Telluria mixta: one gene and its partner. The protein of the gene in region 2 interacts with the protein of the main gene of each other region in a pairwise test. Links are inferred from orthologs where the notes say so. Each region holds a gene or a part of one and is shown on either strand. Other genes may lie near its edges.

Region 1 (4,078 bases), 710 kb from region 2 along the record:
GAAATCGTCAACCCGGTCGTGGAAGGTTCGGTCAAGGCGCGCATGGAGCGCCGCGGCGACCGCCAGGGCAAGGAAGTCCTGCCGATCCTCGTGCACGGCGACGCCGCGTTCGCAGGCCAGGGCGTCGTGATGGAAACGCTGAACCTGGCGCAGACCCGCGGCTACGGCACGGGCGGCACGGTTCACATCGTCATCAACAACCAGATCGGCTTCACCACGTCCGACCCGCGCGACGCGCGCTCGACGCTGTACTGCACCGACGTCGTCAAGATGATCGAGGCACCGGTGCTGCACGTGAACGCGGACGATCCGGAAGCCGTCGTGCTGGCCTCGCAGCTGGCGATGGACTACCGCACCGAGTTCCATAAAGACATCGTCGTCGACGTGATCTGCTACCGCAAGCTGGGCCACAACGAGCAGGACACCCCGGCCCTGACCCAGCCGCTGATGTACAAGAAGATCGCCAAGCACCCGGGCACCCGCAAGCTGTACGCGGACAAGCTGGCCGCGCAGGGCACCATTGCCGCCGACGGTGGCGACCAGCTCGTGGCCGCGTACCGCGCCGCGATGGACGCCGGCAAGCACACCGTGGATCCGGTCCTGACCGACTTCAAGAACAAGTACGCCGTCGACTGGGCACCGTTCCTGAACAAGAAGTGGACCGACGCCGCCGACACCGCCGTACCGCTGACCGAGCTGAAACGCCTGGCCCAGCGCATCACGACCGTGCCGGAAAACTTCAAGCTGCACTCGCTCGTCGAGAAAGTGCTGGCCGACCGCGCCAAGATGGGCCAGGGCGAGCTGAACCTCGACTGGGGCATGGGCGAACACCTGGCCTACGCGTCGCTGCTGGCCTCGGGCTACGCCGTCCGCCTGTCGGGCCAGGACGCCGGCCGCGGCACGTTCGTGCACCGTCACGCCGTGCTGCACGACCAGAACCGCGAGCGTTGGGACCAGGGCATCTACCTGCCGCTGGCCAACGTGTCGGACAACCAGGCCAACTTCACCGTCATCGACTCCGTGCTGTCGGAAGAAGCGGTGCTGGGCTTCGAATACGGTTATTCGACCGCCGAGCCGAACACGCTGACGATCTGGGAAGGCCAGTTCGGCGACTTCGTGAACGGTGCGCAGGTCGTGATCGACCAGTTCATCGCCTCGGGCGAAGTGAAGTGGGGCCGCGCGTCGGGTCTCGTCATGATGCTGCCGCACGGCTACGAAGGCCAGGGTCCGGAGCACTCGTCGGCCCGTATCGAGCGTTTCCTGCAGCTGTCCGCCGACCACAACATGCAAGTCGTGCAGCCGACCACGGCCGCGCAGATCTTCCACCTGCTGCGCCGCCAGATGGTGCGCCAGTTCCGCAAGCCGCTCGTCATCTTCACGCCGAAGTCGCTGCTGCGTAACAAGGACGCCGGCTCGCCGCTGACCGACCTGGCCAAGGGCGGCTTCCAGACCGTCATCGGCGAACTGGACGACAAGATCGACGCCAACAAGGTCAAGCGCGTGATCGTCTGCTCGGGCAAGGTGTACTACGACCTGGTCAACTCGCGCAAGACCCGCGGCACGACGGACACCGCCATCGTCCGTATCGAGCAGCTGTACCCGTTCCCGCACAAGGCGTTCCAGGCCGAACTGAAGAAGTTCCCGAACGCGACGGAAGTCGTGTGGGCGCAGGACGAGCCGCAGAACCAGGGTCCGTGGTTCCAGATCCAGCACAACGTGTTCGAAAGCATGGAAGCAGGCCAGCGCCTGGCGTACGCCGGCCGTCCGGCTTCCGCGTCGCCGGCTGTCGGCTACACCGACAAGCACGTTGCGCAGCAGAAGGAACTGCTGGACACGGCGTTCTCGAAACTCAAGGGTTTCGTCCTGACCAAATAAGCAGCGCTCATTGACCCCGCGCCCACGGCGCGGGGTTTTTTGCACAGAATACAAAAACGGAGTTTTTTAAATGGCACAAATCGAAGTCAAGGTCCCCCAATTGTCGGAATCGGTCGCGGAAGCGACCCTGCTGTCGTGGCACAAGAAAGTCGGCGAAGCCGTCGCGCGCGACGAGAACCTGATCGACATCGAGACCGACAAGGTGGTCCTGGAACTGCCGGCCCCGGCCGCCGGCGTGATCGTGCAAATCATCAAGAACGACGGCGGTACCGTCGTGTCGGGTGAAGTCATCGCCATCATCGATACCGAAGCCTCGGCCGGCGTGAGCCCGCTGCAGGTGACCGCTGCTCCGGCCGCCGGCGTTGAAGCCGCTGCCGCTGCCGCACCGGCTGCTGCCGCTGCCGCCACGGGTTCGAAAGGCGACGTCGCCATGCCGGCCGCCGCCAAGATCCTGGCCGACAACAACCTGACCGCCGCCGACGCCACCGGCACCGGCCGTGACGGCCGCGTGACCAAGGGCGACGCCCTGGCCGCCGTTGCGAACAAGCCTGCAGTCGCCGCTCCGGCACCGCTGCAGCAAGCCGCACCGAAGGCAGCCCTGCCGCAAGTGGCTGCACCGGCCGTCAACCTGGGCGACCGTCCGGAAGAGCGCGTGCCGATGAGCCGCCTGCGCGCCCGTATCGCCGAGCGCCTGCTGCAGTCGCAGTCGACCAACGCCATCCTGACGACGTTCAACGAAGTCAACATGGCGCCGGTCATGGAAATGCGCGCCAAGTACAAGGACAAGTTCGAGAAAGAGCACGGCGTCAAGCTGGGCTTCATGTCCTTCTTCGTCAAGGCCGCCGTTGCCGCACTGAAGAAGTACCCGATCCTGAACGCGTCGGTCGACGGTAACGACATCATCTACCACGGCTACTTCGACATCGGTATCGCCGTCGGTTCGCCGCGCGGCCTGGTCGTCCCGATCCTGCGCAACGCCGACCAGATGTCGATCGCCGAGATCGAGAAGAAGATCGGCGAATTCGGCCAGAAAGCCAAGGACGGCAAGCTGACGCTGGAAGACCTGACCGGCGGTACGTTCTCGATCTCGAACGGCGGCACGTTCGGTTCGATGCTGTCGACCCCGATCATCAACCCGCCGCAGTCGGCAATCCTGGGCGTGCACGCGACCAAGGACCGCGCCGTCGTCGAGAACGGCCAGATCGTCATCCGCCCGATGAACTACCTGGCGATGTCGTACGACCACCGCATCATCGACGGCCGCGAAGCCGTCCTGGGCCTGGTCGCGATGAAGGATGCGCTGGAAGATCCGGCCCGCCTGCTGCTCGACCTGTAATCACTTTCGGAAGGGCGCGCCCGCCTGGTGCGCCCGTGCGGTTGTCTGATGGAAGGGAATGATCATGATCTCCGATGAAATCAAGCGTTTGCACGAACTGCACCAGGCCGGCGCCCTGACCGACGCCGAATTCGAACAGGCGAAGGCGAAGGTATTGTCCGGCGCCTCGTCGACCGTGAACCTGAACAAGACCGCGAGTGCCGACGGCACGTTCGCGTCCGAGCTGAACACCTTGCGCCGCTCGCGCACCGACCGCTGGCTGGGCGGTGTCTGCGGCGGCCTCGCCCGAGTCTCGGGCGTGGATGCGTGGGTGTGGCGGCTCGTGTTCACCTTGTTCACCATCACGTTCGGATTCGGGATCGTGATTTACCTGTTGTTGTGGATTTTCGTGCCGGAAGAGTGAATTTTCGGGCGAAGAACGAATACGAAACCCAAGACAACGTCGTTCCCGCGAAGGCGGGAACCCAAGTTCAGTGATCGGAGCCGCAAACAGTGCGGCTTCGCTCGGCACAAATTGGGTCCCCGCCTGCGCGGGGACGACGTTGGTTGAGTGCACGAGCAACCCTGTGTTGTTCGGCACCTCGGGAACAAAAAGGAAAACCTTAGATGAGCACTGAAAAACAATTCGACGTCGTCGTGATCGGCGGCGGTCCTGGCGGCTACGTGGCCGCGATCCGCGCTGCGCAGCTGGGCTTCAAGACCGCCTGTATCGACGAATGGCAGAACGCCAAGGGCGGCCCGGCACTGGGCGGCACCTGCACGAACGTCGGCTGCATCCCGTCGAAGGCACTGCTGCAATCGTCGGAACACTTCGAGCACGCCGGTCACGCGTTTGCCGAGCACGGCATCGACGTCGCCGGCCTGTCG
Region 2 (5,352 bases):
GGTACGGAAGAGGGCATCATCAAGGGCATGTACCTGCTGCAGGAAGGCGACAAGTCGGCCAAGCAGCGCGTGCAGCTGATGGGCTCCGGCACCATCCTGCGCGAGTCCGTGTTCGCTGCCGAACTGCTGAAGAACGACTGGGGCGTCGCCGCCGACGTGTGGTCGTGCCCGTCGCTGACCCTGCTGGCCCGCGACGGCCAGGATGCCGACCGCTGGAACCTGGTGCATCCGACCGAAGCACCGCGCGTGCCGTACGTGACCCAGCTGCTGCAGGGTTCCGAAGGCCCGATCGTCGCGACGACCGACTACATGCGCCTGTTCGCCGAACAGATCCGCGCGTACATCCCGAGCGGCCGCACGTACAAGGTCCTGGGCACCGACGGCTTCGGCCGTTCGGACAGCCGTGCCAAGCTGCGTGAGTTCTTCGAGGTGAACCGTTACTACATCACGGTCGCCGCGCTGAAGTCGCTGGCCGAAGAAGGCAAGATCGACGCGAAGGTGGTGGCGGACGCGATCGCCAAGTACGGCATCGATCCGAACAAGCCGAATCCTGTGACCCAGTAATGCTCTAAGCCCGTTGCCCCCGCAGGAATAGCGTTCCTGACGGGGGCAACGTATGATTGAGCTGACAATAATACGGAGCTAACACACTATGAGCATTGTGGAAGTCAAAGTCCCCGACATCGGTGACTTCAAGGAAGTCGAAATCATCGAGCTGATGGTCAAGCCGGGCGACACCATCAAGGTCGACCAGTCGCTGATCACGGTCGAATCGGACAAGGCCAGCATGGAGATCCCGTCGACCCATGCGGGCGTCGTGAAGGAACTCAAGGTCAAGGTCGGCGACAAGGTCGGCGAAGGCTCGCTCGTGCTGCTGCTCGAGGAAGCCGCTGGCGGCGCGGAAGCCGCACCGGCGCCGGCACCTGCAGCCGCAGCACCGGCACCGGCTCCGGCCGCAGCGCCTGCACCGGCGCCGGCACCCGCCGCAGCACCGGCCCCGGCTCCCGCCGCAGCACCGGCACCTGCACCGGCCGCCGCCGCCGCGCCTGCCGCGAGCTTCGCATCGGCCCACGCGTCGCCGTCCGTGCGCAAGTTCGCGCGTGAACTGGGCGTCGACCTGAACAAGGTCAAGGGTTCCGGTCCGAAGGGCCGCATCACCCAGGAAGACGTGCAGGGCTTCGTCAAGTCGGCACTGGCCGCAGGCCCGACGGCCGCGCCGGCCGCAGCCGGCGGTGGCGCAGGCCTGAACCTGCTGCCGTGGCCGTCGCTGGACTTCTCCAAGTTCGGCGAGACCGAAGCGCAGCCGCTGTCGCGCATCAAGAAGATCTCCGGCCCGAACCTGCACCGCAACTGGGTCATGATCCCGCACGTGACGCAGTTCGAAGAAGCCGACGTGACCGACCTGGAAGACCTGCGTGTCGAATCGAACGCCGCGTATGCGAAAGCCAAGTCGCCGGTCAAGCTGACCATGCTGGCGTTCGTGATCAAGGCCTCCGTCGCCGCGCTGAAGAAGTTCCCGAACTTTAACGCGTCGCTGGACGAAGCCAACGGCCAGCTGATCCTCAAGAAGTACTACAACATCGGCTTCGCGGCCGACACGCCGAACGGCCTGGTCGTCCCGGTCATCAAGGACGCCGACAAGAAGTCCGTGTCGCAGATCGCCACCGAAATGGGCGAGCTGTCCGCACAGGCGCGCGAAGGCAAGCTGTCGCCGGCGAACATGCAGGGCGCGACCTTCACGATCTCGTCGCTGGGTGGCCTGGGCGGTACCGCGTTCACCCCGATCATCAACGCGCCGGAAGTCGCGATCCTGGGCCTGTCCAAGTCCTCGATGAAGCCGGTGTGGGATGGCAAGGCTTTCCAGCCGCGTCTGATGCTGCCGCTGTCGCTGTCGTTCGATCACCGCGTGATCGACGGTGCCGCCGGCGCCCGCTTCACGACCTACCTGGCCGATGTCCTGGCCGACCTGCGCAAGACGCTGCTGTAAGGAGAGCCCATGAGCACCGTTGAAGTCAAAGTCCCGAATATCGGCGATTTCAAGGAAGTCGAAATCATCGAGCTGATGGTCAAGCCCGGCGACACCATCAAGGTCGACCAGTCGCTGGTCACTGTCGAATCGGACAAGGCCAGCATGGAGATCCCGTCGACCCACGCCGGCGTCGTGCAGGAACTGAAGGTCAAGGTCGGCGACAAGGTGAGCGAAGGCTCGCTGCTGCTGACCGTCGACGACGCAGGCGCGGGCGCTGCTGCGGCACCTGCAGCTGCTCCGGCACCTGCTGCGGCGCCTGCCGCCGAGCAGGCACCGGCCAACAAGCCGGCCGATTCGTACGCACCGGCACACCCGACCCCGTCGGCACCGGCAGCACCCATTCCGAACGCGGCCAGCTATAGCGGCCCGGTCGACGTCGAATGCGAGATGATGGTGCTGGGCGCCGGCCCCGGCGGCTACTCGGCCGCCTTCCGCTCGGCGGACCTGGGCATGAACACCGTCCTCGTCGAAAAGTACGCGACGCTGGGCGGCGTGTGCCTGAACGTGGGCTGCATCCCGTCCAAGGCGCTGCTGCACGTGGCGCACATCATGGACGAGACGGCGCACATGGCCGATCTCGGCGTGTCGTTCGCCAAGCCGGACGTCGACATCGACAAGCTGCGCGCCTACAAGGACAAGGTCATCAAGACGATGACGGGCGGCCTGGCCGGCATGGCCAAGGCGCGCAAGGTCAACGTCGTGCAGGGCGTCGGTAAATTCCTGAGCCCGAACCACATCGAAGTGACCGGTCCGGATGGCGCGAAGAAGGTCGTCGCGTTCCAGAAGGCGATCATCGCGGCCGGTTCGGCCGTGGTAAAACTGCCGTTCGTGCCGGAAGATCCGCGCATCGTCGATTCGACGGGCGCGCTGGAACTGCGCCAGGTGCCGAAGCGCATGCTCGTCATCGGCGGCGGCATCATCGGCCTGGAAATGGCGACCGTGTACTCGACGCTGGGTGCGCGCATCGACGTCGTCGAGATGATGGATGGCCTGATGCAGGGCGCGGACCGCGAGGCCGTCAAGGTCTGGCAGAAGTTCAACGCGTCCCGCTTCGACAACATCATGTTGAAGACCAAGACCGTCGGCGTGGAAGCGCTGCCGGAAGGGATCAAGGTCACGTTCGAAGCCGCCGAGGCAGGTCAGCCGGCACCGGAAGCGCAGGTCTACGACCTCGTGCTGGTGGCCGTGGGCCGCAGCCCGAACGGCAAGAAGATCGGCGCGGAAGCGGCCGGCGTGTCGGTCACCGACCGCGGCTTCATCCCGGTCGACGGCCAGATGCGCACCAACGTGCCGCACATCTTCGCCATCGGCGACCTGGTGGGCCAGCCGATGCTGGCGCACAAGGCCGTGCATGAAGCCCACGTCGCCGCGGAAGCCGCGCACGGCGAGAAGGCCTTCTTCGATGCGAAGGTGATCCCGTCGGTCGCGTACACCGATCCGGAAGTGGCATGGGTCGGCCTGACGGAAGACGAAGCGAAAGCGAAGGGCATCAAGATCGAGAAGGGCCACTTCCCGTGGGCCGCATCGGGCCGCGCCGTCGCCAACGGCCGCTCGGAAGGCTTCACGAAGCTGCTGTTCGACGCCGAGACCCACCGCATCATCGGCGGCACGATCGTCGGCACGAGCGCCGGCGACATGATCGGCGAAGTCGCGCTGGCCATCGAGATGGGCGCGGACGGCGTGGACATCGGCAAGACGATCCACCCGCACCCGACGCTGGGCGAATCGATCGGCATGGCGGCGGAGGCCTACGAAGGCGTCTGCACCGACCTGCCGCCGCCGCGCAAGCGCTGATTCGGCGCGCTGCAAAAAACCGGGACCGCGTGTCCCGGTTTTTTTACGTCCGGAAGTCAGATCAGTGGCAGGAACCCATGCACGAAGTCATCGTCTGCTGATATGCCTGATCGTATGCTGCCTGAATTTGCGGAACTTTGCCGTTCATGCAGTCGCCAATAGCCTGACCGTAGTAATGGGCATAGCAGTATGTCAGCGCATCCTGCTGCGCTTGCATTGCCGCGTTATACGCTGCCTGGCCCGCAGCATTTTGGCAAACGGTAGTGCAGTCCGTGGCCTGGGCCGGGATTGCAATTGCCGCGAATACGGCGACGGCAGCGGCAATCTGTTTTTTATAGTTAACAGACAAGAATTTCATAGGGAACTCCTCCAAGAATTTTTAGAAATAGCCCAGTTGAGGCGCTAGCCGTCAGTGAAGAGAACCTGTCCGGGACTCTCCACAGTCGGCATTTGATTGTATTTCATAAAGTTAAATACAAATGTCACGCAATTCCACAGTTTCGAATTAAGTTCCATGCATTCCGCTCGGGGTTCTTGCAAGCATTTCATGACGTCGAAAAAAAACCGGGACCATGTGTCCCGGTTTTTTTTATTTCGAGTCCACGGTCAATTCGTTCCGTGAAGCCGGCGTTGCAGCATGTCTTTCGCCATCGCAAGCGCCTTGTCCGGCGTTGCTGCGATATCCGGTACGACGCCCACGCCCTCCCAGTTGGTATGGGTAATGGGACTGATGGTGCGCGCATTGGGTATCGCGGCGAAAAAATGGTCCGCAAGGCGGAAGGGACGCGTGGGGTGGGCGCCGCCCCAGGTCCGCTCGCCGATCAGCGTGGCGCGTTTCAGTGCCTGCATCGTGTAGGCGAAGTCCTCGCCGGCCGACATCGTGCCGGGGCCCGTCAGGATCAGGACCGGCTTCTTGCCACCATAACGCTTGCCGTCCAGCTGGTCGATCGTCCATTGCTGCGTGGTGACGCCGGTATCACGGTCCCAGATGTCATTGAGGCGCGTACGCGCATCGACGAAATAGCTGACCAGCAAAACCACCCCGTCTGGTGTGCCGCCGTGGTTGTTGCGCAGGTCGACGATCAGGCCGTCGGTGTCGGCGAGCTTGTCCATCGCTGCGGCGTATCTTGGTCCCACAAGGAAAGGCGGCGGAAAGCCGGAAATGTCGAGGTAGCCGATCCTGGGGCTCAGGTGATCGACTTTTTCCACGCCAAGGCTGGACGCGAGCACATGCTGGCGCACATCGGGGGGCGCCATTCGTTCCCACTCGGCCAGCGATTTCGGTGGCGGCCCGTCTACACGGTCGGGCTGCACCAGCCCGGGGTTGAATCCGACGAACAAGTGCTTGTCATGAAGGACGTCGGCAAGATCGGCCGTGAGCTGTTTTGCCAGTTGTTCGCCATCCGTGATCCCATCGTACTTGCCCTCGCGCTGGCGCTGGCGCAGGACCGTTTCGACCTGTTTGGCCCGGTCGGGAAAGACATAGTGATCGTTCAGCTTTGCCACGAGCGCATCGATCGCTTGCACGC

Evidence for each region. The genes of interacting proteins can lie anywhere in the genome.
Region 1: the proteins of lpdA (region 2) and odhB interact in binary tests that used the Escherichia coli proteins (3 or more experiments, as listed by UniProt). The link is inferred for Telluria mixta from one-to-one orthologs.

What each region holds. Positions count from the first base shown.
Region 1 is NZ_CP119520.1:3,915,200-3,919,277, forward strand. The notes cover bases 1,237-4,078. They hold odhB (2-oxoglutarate dehydrogenase complex dihydrolipoyllysine-residue succinyltransferase), read left to right. Parts: upstream 1,237-1,945; coding sequence 1,946-3,211; downstream 3,212-4,078. Other genes in these bases: P0M04_RS17380 (2-oxoglutarate dehydrogenase E1 component), read left to right, coding at 1,237-1,875; P0M04_RS17390 (PspC domain-containing protein), read left to right, coding at 3,273-3,614; lpdA (dihydrolipoyl dehydrogenase), read left to right, coding at 3,818-4,078. Also shown: more of P0M04_RS17380, read left to right, coding at 1-1,236. UniProt on the Escherichia coli protein: E2 component of the 2-oxoglutarate dehydrogenase (OGDH) complex which catalyzes the second step in the conversion of 2-oxoglutarate to succinyl-CoA and CO(2).
Region 2 is NZ_CP119520.1:3,206,759-3,212,110, forward strand. Bases 1,532-4,409 are described here. They hold lpdA (dihydrolipoyl dehydrogenase), read left to right. Parts: upstream 1,532-1,996; coding sequence 1,997-3,823; downstream 3,824-4,409. Other genes in these bases: aceF (dihydrolipoyllysine-residue acetyltransferase), read left to right, coding at 1,532-1,987; P0M04_RS14270 (hypothetical protein), read right to left, coding at 3,885-4,181. Also shown: aceE (pyruvate dehydrogenase (acetyl-transferring), homodimeric type), read left to right, coding at 1-564; more of aceF, read left to right, coding at 653-1,531; P0M04_RS14275 (S41 family peptidase), read right to left, coding at 4,430-5,352. UniProt on the Escherichia coli protein: Lipoamide dehydrogenase is a component of the glycine cleavage system as well as of the alpha-ketoacid dehydrogenase complexes.